3 regions of the Streptomyces sp. NPDC048419 genome follow, and region 1 is predicted to be linked to each of the others. Evidence: riboswitches for the same ligand, from Rfam matches in the RefSeq annotation. Region 1 holds a riboswitch; each other region holds the start of a gene.

Region 1 (4,553 bases):
AGCCGTTCGTCGACATCGTGTGGTGGGTCAACCAGGAAGTCCTGCACCACGGCGCGGAGATCGCCCTGCTGCGGGACCTCTACCGCTCACGGCGTGGGGATCAGCCCGAGCCGCTGGGCCCGTAGCACGGTGCTGATGCGATCCCGGGTGCCGAGCTTGCGGTAGATCTTCTCGACGTGCTTGTGGACCGTACGGTCCGAGATGCCGAGCCGGCGGCCGATCGCGGCGGCGGTCAGGGCGTCGGCGAGCAGGAGCAGCACGGTCAGTTCGCGGGGCGTGAGGGCGCAGTCCGCGGGCCGTTCCCGAGCGGGGCCCGGCCCGGCCGACCGCTGCCAGCCTTCCAGGAGCTGCCGCTGCTGTTCGACCGCCGCCAGCAGCGGCTGCACCTGCTCGGCAGCTCGGACCTGGTCGTCGGTGAAGTCTCCGCCGGAGCGGTAGACCATGCATCCGGTGATCGGCGTCGTCGTCCGGGGCAGCGGAATCGCCAGCACATGGTCCGCGTCCAGTACGTCGCGGATCAGGCGGGCACTCGGGCTCGCCGACCAGGCGGAACCGGCGCTACGGCGCGCGGTGAGGGGCGTCCTGTCAGGTCCGGCGGCGTAGTGGTGCGAGAACGGATACCCCGCGCGCAGCAGGCCCAGATCGGCCTCCCCGAGCCCGTCGAACGCGGCGGCGACAGCGGGCGGCATGCCCACCGTGCCCTCGTCCTCGTTCCAGTCGTCGAGCTTGTACACCAGGGTCTCGCCGCCGCACACCCCCGGCAGCGCACTGGCCAGCAGCGGCCAAAGCCGCGCGGGATCACGTTCGTTGAGCGCGGCGACGGCCACCGTCAGCATGCGCTCGTGCGCCGAACCCCGCGCCTGTCCCACGTGCCTCTCCGCTCGTCCGCCGTCTACGCAGTTGTACCCATACCGGCGACACCCTGCGCTGCCCGAGACTGCAACGGGCAACCGCGACGATCTCAGATCCTCTCACCGTGCGGGCCGCCGGAGCGGGGGACCGGCGGCCCGCCGCATGTCTTTACGCGGGGCGCACGGCGATCCGTATGGCCGCCTCCCCGGCGTTGTGGATCGACTCCTCGCGGATGACCGAACCGGGGCCGGGCGCATGGATCATCATGCCGTTGCCTGTGTACAGGCCGACGTGGCTGAAGTTGTCGTGGAAGAAGATCAGGTCTCCGGGCCGGCTCTCGGCGAGCGGGATCACCGTGCCCGTGCTCGCCTGCTCGGACGTGCTCCGCGGCAACGCGACCCCGGCGGCCTTCCACGCGGCCTGGGTGAGACCCGCGTTGTCGTACGACTCCGGTCCCACCGCACCCCACAGGCACGGCCTGCCGATCTGCGCGCGGGCGAAGGCGACGGCCCGGTCCGCCTGGGTGCCGACGGGCGTCTCGACGGCGGGGATGCCGGTGTCGAGGACGCTGGGCTGCCCCATCCGCCAGTCCACGGCGGCCGGGATGCCGGTGTCCAGGACGGAGGGCTGCCCCATCCGCCAGTCCACGGCGGCCGGGATGCCGGTGTCCAGGACGGAGGGCTGCCGCATCCGCCAGTCCTCGGCGGCCGGTATGGCCGTGTCGAGCACGGTGGGCTGCCGCATCCGCCACTCCTCGGCGGCCGGTACGCCCGTGTCCAGGACGCTGGGCTGCCGCAGCCGTATGCGCCACGCCTCGTCGGACATGGCCGCGCCCGTGTCGAGCACGGTGGGCTGCCGCATCCGCCAGTCCTCGGCGGCGGGTACGCCCGTGTCGAGCACGGTGGGCTGCCGCATCCGCCAGTCCTCGGCGGCGGGTACGCCCGTGTCGAGCACGGTGGGCTGCCGCATCCGCCAGTCCTCGGCGGCGGGTACGCCCGTGTCCAGGACGCTGGGCTGCTGCATCCGCCACGCCTCCTCGGCGGCGCGGCGGGACTGCTCCGCCGGGTCCTGCCAGGTCGGGAGGGCCTGGGGCTGGGCGGCCGTCAGCGGGGCCACGGACGTCTGCCGGGCGGTGTACCGGTACAGCAGGTCGCTGGCCGCCGCGATCTTGCGCTGGTTGGCCTGCTTGGAGCGGCGCAGCACCACCTGCCTCGGCTCCTGCGGGGCCGCGGGCAGGACCGCGGTCTCCTGGCGCTGAGCCGGCACGGCGGGCAGCGCGGCCGTAGGTCCGGCCGTCAGCTCCGCCGCGGGACGCCGGCGGGGCTCCGCGGCGGGCAGTTCGAGCACGGGCCGGGCGGGCGCCTCCAGCTCACGGGCGGCTCCGGCGGCACGCGTCTCGGAGGGCCGCTCGGACGCCTTCGGGCGGGCCGGCGCGCTGCGCTGGGCGGACATCCGGTCCGTAGGCAGGATCGCCGGAACCGTCGGGCCCAGCGACGAACGTGCCCCCCGGAACCACTGCCGGGCGATGTTGTCCAGATCGGGATCCGAGGCCCGGCCACCGGCGGCGCGGCCCCGGGGCACCGACTGCGCCCGGGTGATGTTGTGAAGACCGGTGTCGCTCTCGGCCCGGTCGTACAGGCTGCTCACCCGCTGCTGGACGTCCTCGCGGCTGGGGCCCTCGTCCCCTGTGATCGGTGCGGCGTCGGCGGTCTGTGAGAACAGGGCCACCGAGGTGAGCGCAGCGGTCGCGAGAGCGGAGTTGCGCATTCCGGGGCCGAGGCCTCCGGGGCGCGACGATCGTTCCGGCGCCATGGGAGCCGTACTCCTTCCATCTCCGCCTACCGAGTTAGCTGTCGGGTTCGGGCGGTCGATCCGGAAGGTATGCCCTACGGCCGTTGCCCTGGTGGGCAGCTGGGCCGATTCACCCCATCGTTCGGTTGGGTCCCCGGCTCCGGCTGCCACGAGGGCGCACCGGACTCGGCGGAGGCCGCACGTCCCGGCGGGGCGCCGGAGGAACTCGTGTGGCCTACCGCCAAACTAGCCAACTTGTGCGGCTCGTGTGAAGGTTGAAGGGCGGAATGTCCGATACGCTTTTGTGACCTTCGTCGTGACGTTCCGTCAGATGCGTGCTTCGTGCACACAGCGGGTGTGGAAGGCGACGGTCCGTCGCGAACGGACGGGTGTCAGGACTGACCCGACTCGTTCCCGGCCGCCCGCTCGGCGTTGCGCTTCTTGATCCGCGCACCCTCCTTGCGGACCTCCACCTGGGTCGCGCGCTCCTTCTGCAGCCACTCGGGCTGCTCCTGCTTCAGGGCGTCGATCTGTTCGGTGGTGAGCGCCTCGGTGACGCCTCCGCGGGCGAGACCGGCGATGGAGACGCCCAGCTTCTCCGCGACCACCGGACGCGGATGGGGGCCGTTCGCCCGCAGCTCGCGCAGCCACGCGGGCGGGTCGGCCTGCAACTGGCCGAGCTCGGCCCGCGAGACAGTGCTCTCCCGGAACTCGGCGGGGGTGGCCTCGAGGTACACACCCAGCTTCTTCGCCGCGGTCGCGGGCTTCATCGTCTGGGTGTTCTGGTGCGACGTCATGTGGTCAAGGGTATCGAGCGGGAACGAAGGCGCCGACCACGGCCGGTAACCTTGCAGCGTGACAGGCTCGCAGACATCCCCCACGTTCCGGCTCGCGTACGTCCCGGGGGCGACGCCCGCCAAGTGGGCGCGGATCTGGAACGAACGCCTGCCCGAGATCCCGCTGACCCTCCTCGCCGTACCGGCCGCCGACGCCTTCGGGCTGCTGCGCGCCGGTGACGCCGACGCCGGACTCGTACGGCTGCCGGTGGACCGTACGTACTTCAGCGCCATCCCCCTCTACACCGAGACGACGGTCGTCGTCGTCCCCAAGGACCACCTGATCACGGCCGTGGACGAGGTGACCCTGGACGACCTCGAGGAGGAGGTCCTCTTCCACCCGCTGGACGACGTCTTCGAGTGGGACCGGCCGCCGGGCGAGGAGGCCTTCGAGCGGCCCGCCTCCACGGAGGACGCCGTCGAGCTCGTCGCTGCCGGTGTCGGTCTCCTGATCGTCCCCCAGTCGCTGGCGCGCCTGCACCACCGCAAGGACCTCGTGTACCGGCCGGTGATCGACGCCCCCCAGTCCGGCGTCGCCCTGGCCTGGCCCGAGGAGGCCACCACGGACCTGGTCGAGGACTTCATCGGCATCGTCCGCGGCCGTACGGTCAACAGCTCCCGCGGCCGCAAGGCGGACGCGCCGGAGGCGAAGGCGAAGACCGGCGCGAAGGCCGGTGACCGGCGCACTTCCACCGGCGCAAAAACGACGGCACGCAACCCCAGGGGCAAATCCGACGTCTCCAAGGGCGCCAAGCGCAGGAAGCCCCGCCGCCGGGCGTAGCCCTCGGGTGGGGTGGCGTGGCCCTGTGTCGCACGGGTCACCTTCACCCTCTCAGGGGGAGTCTTGCTTCGCATGGGGGAGCGCTGCGAGGACAGCGCCGCGGACGAGCTGCGTACCGCCGAGGTACGTGCCGACCAGCCGCACGCCGACGCACCGCCGGCCGTCCCGGCCGACCGCGGGGGGCGCGCGCGGCTGCGCGCGGCGCTGTGGCGGTCGGCGTCCTTCGTCGGGCGCACGCTGCGCGGCGAGTGGTACGGCATCGTGGTCGATCCGGTACGGCAGCTCATGAGACG
Region 2 (4,553 bases), on a different contig from region 1:
CGGCGGAGGCTGGCGCCCAGGTGCGGGTGGTCTCGCGCGGCCGCGGCAAGGTCGCCTTCGGATCGCCGCCGTGGCAGCAGCCGAAGCTGCGCCCCGAGTCGCCCTTCGGCCGCGCCTGGTCCCTGTGGGCCCTCAGCTACTACCCGCACCCCTACCGCTACCTCCCGGCCGGGGCCCGCCACTACCTGGTGCGCCGCGTCCTCGGTCCGCTCGGCGCATGCTGGCTGCGCGACCGTTTCGAGGGGAAGGTGCAGGTCAGCGAGGTCGACCGGATCGTGCGGGCGGACGCGTCCGACGGCAGCCCGAGGCTGACGGCCCGCACGCACGCGGGCCGCACCCAGGAGCTGGCCGCGGACCACGTGATCGCGGCCACCGGCTACCGGGTGGACATCGCGGCGATGGACTTCCTCGGCCACGAGCTGCGCACCCGGCTGGCGGTGAGCCGGGGCACGCCCAGACTGGGCGCGGGATACGTCTCCTCGGTCCCGGGTCTGTACTTCACGGGCCTGCCGGCGGCGGCGTCGTACGGACCGGTGATGCGTTTCGTGTGCGGCACGGAGTTCGCCTCGCCGAGGCTGGCCGCGCACCTGGCGGCAGCTCATGGTTAGACCGGGGCCCGGAGTACCGGGCAGGAGTGAAGGACCGGCGGAGGCAAGGGAGTTGGGCGGAGGGCGCGGTGGGCACCGTGGTCGTCCGGTTCGCGATGAGTCGGCGGCGCGTCCGGTCCGTATTCTCTGATCATGGCCGCACCCACCGCATATTCACTCATCGCCACCGACCTGGACGGCACGCTGCTCAGAGGCGACGACACGCTGTCCGACCGGTCCCTCGCCGCACTCGCGCGGGTGGCCGGGGCCGGCGCCCGGCACCTGGTCGTGACGGGCCGGCCGGCCCCCAGAGTGCGGCCGCTCCTCGACGACCTGGGCAGCACGGGGCTCGCGGTGTGCGGACAGGGCGCGCAGGTGTACGACGCCGGCGCGGACCGTCTGCTGTGGTCCGTCACCTTGGACCGGGAACTGGCCGAGACCGCCCTCGGCAAGATCGAGGCCGAGGTGGGCCAGGTGTACGCGGCCGTCGACCAGGACGGAGTGGAGGGACTCACGCTCATCGAGCCCGGCTATCTGATGCCGCACCCCACGCTGCCGGCCGTACGGGTCGACCGGCGCGACGACCTGTGGTGCGCGCCCATCAGCAAGGTGCTGCTGCGCCATCCCGACCTGTCCGACGACGAGTTGGCGTCGACGGCGCGCTCGGTGGTGGGTTCGCTGGCCACCGTCACCATGTCGGGACCCGGAACCGTCGAACTCCAGCCATGCGGCATCACCAAGGCGACGGGCCTCGCCCTGGCCGCCGCGCACCTGGGGCTCGGGCCGCGGGAGACCATCGCCTTCGGCGACATGCCCAACGACATCCCCATGTTCGACTGGGCGGCGCACGGCGTCGCCATGGCCAACGCCCATCCCGAACTCAAGGCCGTGGCCGACGAGATCACCTTGTCGAACGAGGACGACGGCATCGCCGTCGTCCTCGAGCGACTGTTCTTCAGGGTGGAGGAGCTCAGCGGGACGGGTGAGCTCTAGGGCCTTTTCGGCAGGTCCTAGTAGGCGCCGTAGACGTTGTCGATCGACCCGTAGCGCGCGGCCGCGTACTTGCAGGCGGCGGTGATGTTGGCGACCGGGTCGTACGGGTTCAGCTGCGTGCCGGGCACGTGGTAGGCGAGGAAGGTCGGGTCGATGACCTGGAGCAGACCCTTGGAGGGCGTGCCGGCGATCGCGTTCGAGTCCCAGTTGTTGATGGCGGCGGGGTTGCCCGAGGACTCGCGCATGATGTTGCGGTAGATGCCGTCGTACGAGCCGGGGATGCCCTGCTGCGACATGACCTGCAGCGAGGCCCGGATCCAGCCGTCGAGGTTGTCGGTGTAGCCCATGGAGGTCGCGGTGAGCGTCGTCGGCGTGGCAGCCGAGGCGCTGGTCGCGCCGAGGACCGGCAGGGCGAGAACGGCGGCACCGGTGCCGACCACGGCGAGCTTGCGGGCGAGGCGGGAGTTCTTGGGACGGCGATGCTGAGCGGCAGCAGACATGGGGGGTTCCTCTCCGGCGCCTGCGAGGTGAGCTGTCGGGTTCGGGCGGGAGCTGCCCGGCCGCGCGGCCTTGCGGCGGCGCGGCTTCACCCCGAGCCGGTCCGGGACGGTGCCCGGTCCGGCGACTTACCTGGGTCCCCCGCTCCTGCCGTGCGAGTGAGTTCGTCGATGGGTCGGCCGGGCTGCGGCAGGATTCGGCGTCTGCCCGACTGGCCGGGAACGTATGCGAGAGCACATGTCCGGAACAAGTGCCGGATTCACAGACCATGCCTATTGACCTTGGTCTGAGGCTTATGGGGCGCTTGATCCTTTGCTGCCGCCAATCCTCAACTGGTGTGTGGGCGACGGAAGAACGGGGGTAGCTGAATGACCGTCGGATCAGGGGCCGACGTGACCCAACTCACTGGCGTCCATAAGGGAGGCAAATCGGGCAATGAGCCCAACTCATGTTCAACCAGCCGCCCGTGGGATCCCGGCGTCCTCAAGTCGGGTGGCGGGCCATCGTTTCGGCGTCTTCGACCTCGGCGCAGATCGCCTCATTGAATGTGAAAAGGGACGAAATATGGCCGTCGATCCCAAGCCGCTCGGCCATATGTCGGCCGGGACGGAACCTCTCATGTGGTGCAGATCGTTCTCAGGGCGGTCGTCCTCTGGAGGAGTGATGTCACGAGAGCCCTCGGGACACGGGCCGCCGCCTCCCGCCGGGCCGGCCGATGCGCCGGTAGACAAGTCGATAGATATCCGCTCATATGAGGCGATCAAAAACATACTGGTCGTGATCCGATACCGCCCGTGGTGGACGGGTGGGCGGCATGGGTGATCGAAAGGTGACCGGATACGCTGACTTGAGTGATGTCAGCGACCTATCGACAAACCGCGTGAACCGCAGGTAGACACCAGCAGACAGGAGACCCCTCGTGACCGTCGTCGGGCCGTTCGGGCTGAGCGTGCGGGACCAGGCTCTGGAAGCCGATGTCCAAGCCGGATTGGCGGCTGTCGAGGAGGGTTTGCTCGAAGCCACCAAGAGTGAGGTCCCCTTCATCACGGAGGCCGCCCAGCATCTGGTGCGGGCGGGTGGCAAGCGGTTCCGTCCCCTGCTGGTGATGCTCGCCGCGCAGTTCGGCGACCCGTACGCGCCGGGTGTCGTGCCCTCGGCCGTGGTGGTGGAGCTGACCCACCTGGCGACGCTGTACCACGACGACGTGATGGACGAGGCCGCGGTGCGGCGCGGCGTGGACAGCGCCAACGCCCGCTGGGGCAACTCGGTCGCGGTCCTCACCGGCGACTTCCTGTTCGCGCGCGCCTCGCACATCCTGGCCGACCTCGGGCCCGAGGCGGTCCGGGTGCAGGCCGAGGCGTTCGAGCGGTTGGTCACCGGGCAGATCCTGGAGACCGCGGGGCCGCAGGACGGGCGGGACCCGGTCGACCACTACCTGGACGTGCTGGGCGGCAAGACGGGCTCGCTGGTGGCCGTGTCGTGCCGCTTCGGGGCGATGATGTCGGGCGCCGACGAGACGGTCGTGGACGTGCTGACGCAGTACGGCGAGCGGCTCGGGGTCGCCTTCCAGCTGGCGGACGACGTGCTGGACATCGCGTCCGAGTCGCGCGAGTCCGGCAAGACGCCGGGGACCGACCTCCGCGAGGGCATCCCCACCCTTCCGGTGCTGCGGCTGCGGGAGCGGGCGGCGCGGCTGGGGCTGGCCGAGGACATCGCCCTGAGCGAGCTGCTGGACTCCGATCTGAGCGACGACGCGCGGCTCGAGGAGGCGCTGGCCGGCCTGCGGGAGCACCCCGCGCTGGAGCAGGCCCGCCGCGACACCGTGCGCTACGCCGAGGACGCGCGTGCGGCGCTGGCCCCGCTGAGGGAGTGCGACGCGAAGCTGGCGCTGATGGAGATGTGCGACGCGGTGGTGCACCGGGCGGGCTGAGCCGGCCCTGGCAGCGCGAGGCGATGTCCGTCCGCACCGTGAGACAGGTCACAACTCTGGACTGAGTCCAATCTGAGATCCATTCCGTAGTCATACACAGAAGGCCGACGCAGGGGGTGTCGGCCGGTCTACGGGGAGAAAACATCATCATGGGCATGAATGCGACGTTCTCGAAGCGCCGTAGGAGCCTGATCGTCACCGCTGTCGCGGTGGCCGCCGCCGGCGGTGTCGCCCCCGCGGTGATTCCCGCCTTCGCCGCCGGAGGCACCCGCGCCGACCACGCGGGGCACGCCGGCGGCATGGGCGGGCAGAGCATCGTGAGCCAGAGCGGAACCGTGTCCGGTGGCACCGGGGGTACCCTTCTCGCCACCAGCCTCCGGGGAGCCGACGAGGTTCCCGTGGCGGGCGGACCGGCCGTCGGGGACAAGGACGGCGCCGCACTGGAGTTCATCAAGGTGAAGGGGGACAGGGTGTCCGTCGCCGTGACCTGGCGCGGCACCGGCAGGCCGACCATGCTCCACATCCACCAGGGCGCCAAGGGCAGC
Region 3 (4,553 bases), on a different contig from region 1:
TTGGACCCGGCGAGCGAAGAGATGGCGAGCGCACCGCCCGCCACCCAGTGGTCCCCACGCCCCTCCGTCACCTGCCCCAGGTCGAAGCGGGTCAGCGCGACGCAGTACAGGACGAGCCCGAGTCCGAACAGCACGAGCGCCGTGTGCGCGAGCCATGCCGTCGCCTCGGCCCCGGCGAGCGTGGCGCCGAGCACCGCGAGCCCCTGCGTGGCCACGCAGCACAGGAACACCGATCCCGGCATACGGCGCTGCCAGTTCCGTACGACCTCGACGAGCAGCACCGGCCACAGCACGGCCGCCAGCGCGAGCAGGGCCTCGGCCAGGGTCGGCCGGCCGGCCAGGGAGAACCGGGCCCCGAGTACGGCGGTCGCCGCGACGGCGGTGAGCGACTGCGGCCTGCGCGCGTCCGCCCACCACCTCTCCCGGTCCCGCACCAGGCGCATGCCGAAGTCCGCCGCCAGACCCACCCAGGCCGCACAGGCCAGGACCAGGGCGATCCGCGACAGCACCGCGTGCTCCGTCAGATACAGACCGACCGACACGATGCCGGTGGCCATCACGGCGGCGCCCGCCGCCGGCGGACGCTGCGCCCACCAGGCGCGGAAGGAGGTCGGTCCGGACATGGGGCCGATGCTAGGGAGCGCGAGAGGTGTTGCGGGCGGGGCACGCGCGCGGGCGCGGCAAATTTACGCGCGGGGGAGTGCCCCGCGCGTGTCTCAGGCCGGCCGCACCACGCTGTGGATGATCGACGAGCCGGCGTAGTAGATCGACTCCTCGCGGACGTACGCGCCGGGCTTCGGGGCGTGGATCATCATGCCGTTGCCGATGTAGATGCCGACGTGGCTGATGTCGTCGTAGAAGAAGATCAGGTCGCCCGGCTGGGCGTCGGTGAGGGAGACCGTGGTGCCGGCGTCGACCTGGTCGTAGGTGGTGCGCGGGAGGCTGACGCCGGCGGCCTTCCAGGCGGCCTGGGTGAGGCCGGAGCAGTCGTAGGAGTCGGGGCCGGTGGCGCCCCAGACGTACGGCTTGCCCATCTGCGCACGGGCGAAGGCGAGCGTCTTCGCGGCCTTGGTGGCGTACGTGGAGTCGCTGGTGGAGGTGGATGTGGAGCCCGAGTCCGAGGACGAGCCGGAGGTGGAGCTGCTCGCCTTGGCCGCGGCCTCCTCCTTGGCCTTCTGCGCGGCCGCCTGCTTCCTGGCCAGCTCGGCCGCCTGGCGGGCGGCCTCCTCTTCCTTCTGCTTCTGGATCGCCGCGAGCCGCGCCTTCTCCTCGGCGTTCAGCTTCGACAGCAGCTCACGCGCGTCGGAGAGCTTCTTCTGCACCGTGGACTTGGCCGTCCGCAGGTCGTCCTGCGTCGCGGTGAGCGTCTGGAGGTCCTTGGACGCCTCCTGGCGCTTCTTCATCGTCGCGGACTGCTCGGTGAAGTAGTCGTCGACCGCGCTCTTCTGACGGGAGGTCATACGCCCCATCAGCTGCGTCTGGTCGAAGTAGTCCTGCGGGGAGTCGGCGAGCAGGAAGGTCGCCGTGTCGGGCGCGGCGGCGCCGGTGCGGTACTGGGCCGCGGCGAACGTGCCGAGCTGCTCGCGCTCGTCGTTGAGCTTCTGGGTGCGCTCGGCGACGTCGGTGAGGAGGGTGTCCACGCGCTTGCGCTGCGTCGTGGTCTTCTCCTTGGCCGCGTTGTACTTCTCGGTGGCCGATTCCGCCTGACGGTAGAGGTCGTCGACCTTCTTCTCGACCTCCTCCACGCTCGGCTTGCCGTCGGCCACGGGGGCGGCGTTGGCCGACTGGGACAGCAGGGCCACGGAGGTGAGCGCGGCCGTGGCGAGAGCGGGTGTGCGTATGCCTGCGACGCGTGAACCTGAGGGGCGCGACTTGCGGTGCGACGCCAAGGGAGGCGACTCCTTCCACGTTCCGCCTACCGGGTTAGCTGTCGGGTTCGGGCGGGTGGTTCGGAAGGCTTGCCCTACGGTCCGGGCCCTGTGCGGGAGTCGGACCGATTCACCCCGGGAACGGTGGGTCCCCGGTTCCGGATACGCGGTGGCGCGCCGGATTCGGCGGAGGCCGCGCGGCCCGGCGACGTTCGCCGGTGGGGGTCGTACGGCCTGCCCGGAACCGTAGCCAACTCGTGTGACCCCTGTGAAGGTTGATGTTCGATATGCCCGATACATTTTCGTGACCTTTGGTCGAGGCGTCACCGGGCGCGGTCCTTCCGGAACGATCTGCGCGGATGCGTGCCGATTCTGGCCGGACTGGTGTTGTGTGCCCGGTTCCGGGAGCTGACTTCCGGCCGGTCGCGGTCAGGTGCGGGGCATTGCGGACTGCCCTCGAGTGATTGCGGAACGTGACGATGCGGCCCTGGACGGCAGCAGGCCACGGGGCGGCTTCCGGGCACGCCATCTCACCGATCCGGCGAAGTTCCCGGGGTGGCGGCGGGCTGTCAGTGAGGCGCCCTAGACTCGGAAGGCGATGAGCAGCCTCTTTGACGACAGCTTCCTGGCGGACCTCAAAGCCCCTCGCGGGCACGAGGGGGAGCCCCCGCCGCCGCCCGAGGACGATCATGTACCGGAGCCGGTTCCGGACGATCTGTTCGGTGGGAAGTTCGACGTGCCGCCGGACCGGGACTCCTACTACCGCGACGGCGCCCCGCGTCCGGCGATCGACGCGGCCGCCCTGCTGGACGGGCTGAACGAGAACCAGCGCGCGGCCGTCGTCCACTCCGGCACGCCCCTGCTCATCGTGGCCGGTGCCGGCTCCGGCAAGACCCGTGTGCTCACCCACCGCATCGCCCACCTGCTCGCCGAGCGGAACGTGCACCCGGGCCAGGTCCTCGCGATCACCTTCACCAACAAGGCCGCGGGCGAGATGAAGGAGCGCGTCGAGCACCTCGTCGGCCCGCGCGCGAACGCGATGTGGGTGATGACCTTCCACAGCGCGTGCGTGCGCATCCTGCGCCGCGAGTCGAAGAAGCTCGGCTTCACGTCGTCGTTCTCGATCTACGACGCCGCCGACTCCAAGCGCCTGATGGCCCTGGTCTGCCGTGACCTGGACCTCGACCCCAAGCGCTACCCGCCGAAGTCCTTCAGTGCCAAGATCAGCAACCTGAAGAACGAGCTGATCGACGAGGAGGACTTCGCCGCGCAGGCCGCTGGGGGCGCCTCCCAGGCTATCGGCTCCGGGGGAGGGTTCGAGAAGACCCTCGCCCAGGCCTACGCCATGTACCAGTCGCGGCTGCGCGAGGCGAACGCCCTCGACTTCGACGACCTGATCATGACCACGGTCAATCTGCTGCGCGCCTTCCCGGACGTCGCCGAGCACTACCGCCGCCGCTTCCGGCACGTCCTCGTCGACGAGTACCAGGACACCAACCACGCCCAGTACGCGCTGGTGCGCGAACTCGTGGGCACGGCGGCCCACGACGAGGACGTACCGCCCAACGAGTACGACCTGGCGCCCGCCGAACTGTGCGTCGTGGGCGACGCCGACCAGTCCATCTACGCCTTCCGCGGGGCGACGATCCGCAACATCCTCCAGTTCGAGGAGGACTACCCGGACGCGACGACGATCCTGCTGGAGCAGAACTACCGCTCCACGCAGACCATCCTGACCGCGGCCAACGCGGTCATCGAGCGCAACGAGTCCCGCCGCCCCAAGAACCTGTGGACCAACGCGGGCGCGGGCGCGCGCATCACGGGCTACGTCGCCGACACCGAGCACGACGAGGCCCAGTTCGTCGCCGACGAGATAGACCGTCTCACGGACGCGGGCGACGCGAAGGCCGGCGACGTCGCCGTCTTCTACCGCACGAACGCCCAGTCCCGTGTCTTCGAAGAGGTCTTCATCCGCGTCGGCCTGCCCTACAAGGTCGTCGGCGGCGTCCGCTTCTACGAGCGCAAGGAGGTCCGGGACGTCCTGGCCTACCTGCGCGTGCTGGCCAACCCGGAGGACTCGGTCCCGCTGCGCCGCATCCTGAACGTCCCCAAGCGCGGCATCGGCGAGCGAGCGGAGGCGATGATCGACGCCCTCTCCCAGCGGGAGAAGATCAGCTTCCCGCAGGCGCTGCGCCGCGTCGACGAGGCGTACGGCATGGCGGCGCGCTCCGCCAACGCCGTCAAGAAGTTCAACACGCTGATGGAGGACCTCCGTACGATCGTCGAGTCCGGCGCGGGCCCGGCGACCGTCCTGGAGGCGATCCTCGAACGGACCGGCTACCTGGCCGAGTTGCAGGCGTCGACCGACCCGCAGGACAAGACCCGTATCGAGAACCTCCAGGAACTCGCGGCCGTGGCCCTGGAGTTCGAGCAGGAGGCGGGCGAGGGCGAGGAGCCCCCCGGGCTCTCCGACTTCCTGGAGAGGGTCGCGCTGGTCGCCGACTCCGACCAGATCCCGGACGAGGAGGAGGACGGCTCCGGAGTCATCACCCTGATGACCCTGCACACCGCCAAGGGCCTCGAGTTCCCGGTCGTCTTCCTGACCGGCATGGAGGACGGCGTCTTCCCGCACATGCGCGCCCTCGGCCAGACCAAGGAGCTGGAGGAGGAGCGCCGGCTCGCCTA

What was found. Region 1 has a riboswitch for cyclic di-AMP ahead of ACGFYN_RS33625 (NlpC/P60 family protein). Riboswitches for the same ligand answer to the same signal wherever they lie in the genome.
Region 2: it holds a riboswitch for cyclic di-AMP, as region 1 does, so the genes downstream of both, ACGFYN_RS23380 (transglycosylase SLT domain-containing protein) here and ACGFYN_RS33625 (NlpC/P60 family protein) in region 1, are expected to answer to the same signal.
Region 3: it holds a riboswitch for cyclic di-AMP, as region 1 does, so the genes downstream of both, ACGFYN_RS04300 (NlpC/P60 family protein) here and ACGFYN_RS33625 (NlpC/P60 family protein) in region 1, are expected to answer to the same signal.

What each region holds. Positions count from the first base shown of each region.
Region 1 is NZ_JBICXT010000020.1:39,054-43,606, forward strand. It holds gene ACGFYN_RS33615 (DinB family protein) at 1-125, shown strand, start outside; gene ACGFYN_RS33620 (LuxR C-terminal-related transcriptional regulator) at 87-836, opposite strand; gene ACGFYN_RS33625 (NlpC/P60 family protein) at 1,021-2,664, opposite strand; cyclic di-AMP (ydaO/yuaA leader) riboswitch at 2,673-2,845, opposite strand; gene ACGFYN_RS33630 (DUF5997 family protein) at 3,036-3,440, opposite strand; gene ACGFYN_RS33635 (LysR family transcriptional regulator substrate-binding protein) at 3,499-4,260, shown strand; gene ACGFYN_RS33640 (hypothetical protein) at 4,333-4,553, shown strand, end outside.
Region 2 is NZ_JBICXT010000011.1:112,079-116,631, reverse strand. It holds gene ACGFYN_RS23390 (NAD(P)-binding domain-containing protein) at 1-608, shown strand, start outside; gene ACGFYN_RS23385 (HAD family hydrolase) at 741-1,580, shown strand; gene ACGFYN_RS23380 (transglycosylase SLT domain-containing protein) at 1,598-2,080, opposite strand; cyclic di-AMP (ydaO/yuaA leader) riboswitch at 2,085-2,290, opposite strand; gene ACGFYN_RS23375 (polyprenyl synthetase family protein) at 2,998-4,008, shown strand; gene ACGFYN_RS23370 (CHRD domain-containing protein) at 4,164-4,553, shown strand, end outside.
Region 3 is NZ_JBICXT010000002.1:75,751-80,303, forward strand. It holds gene ACGFYN_RS04295 (tellurite resistance/C4-dicarboxylate transporter family protein) at 1-623, opposite strand, end outside; gene ACGFYN_RS04300 (NlpC/P60 family protein) at 717-1,889, opposite strand; cyclic di-AMP (ydaO/yuaA leader) riboswitch at 1,897-2,067, opposite strand; gene pcrA (DNA helicase PcrA) at 2,467-4,553, shown strand, end outside.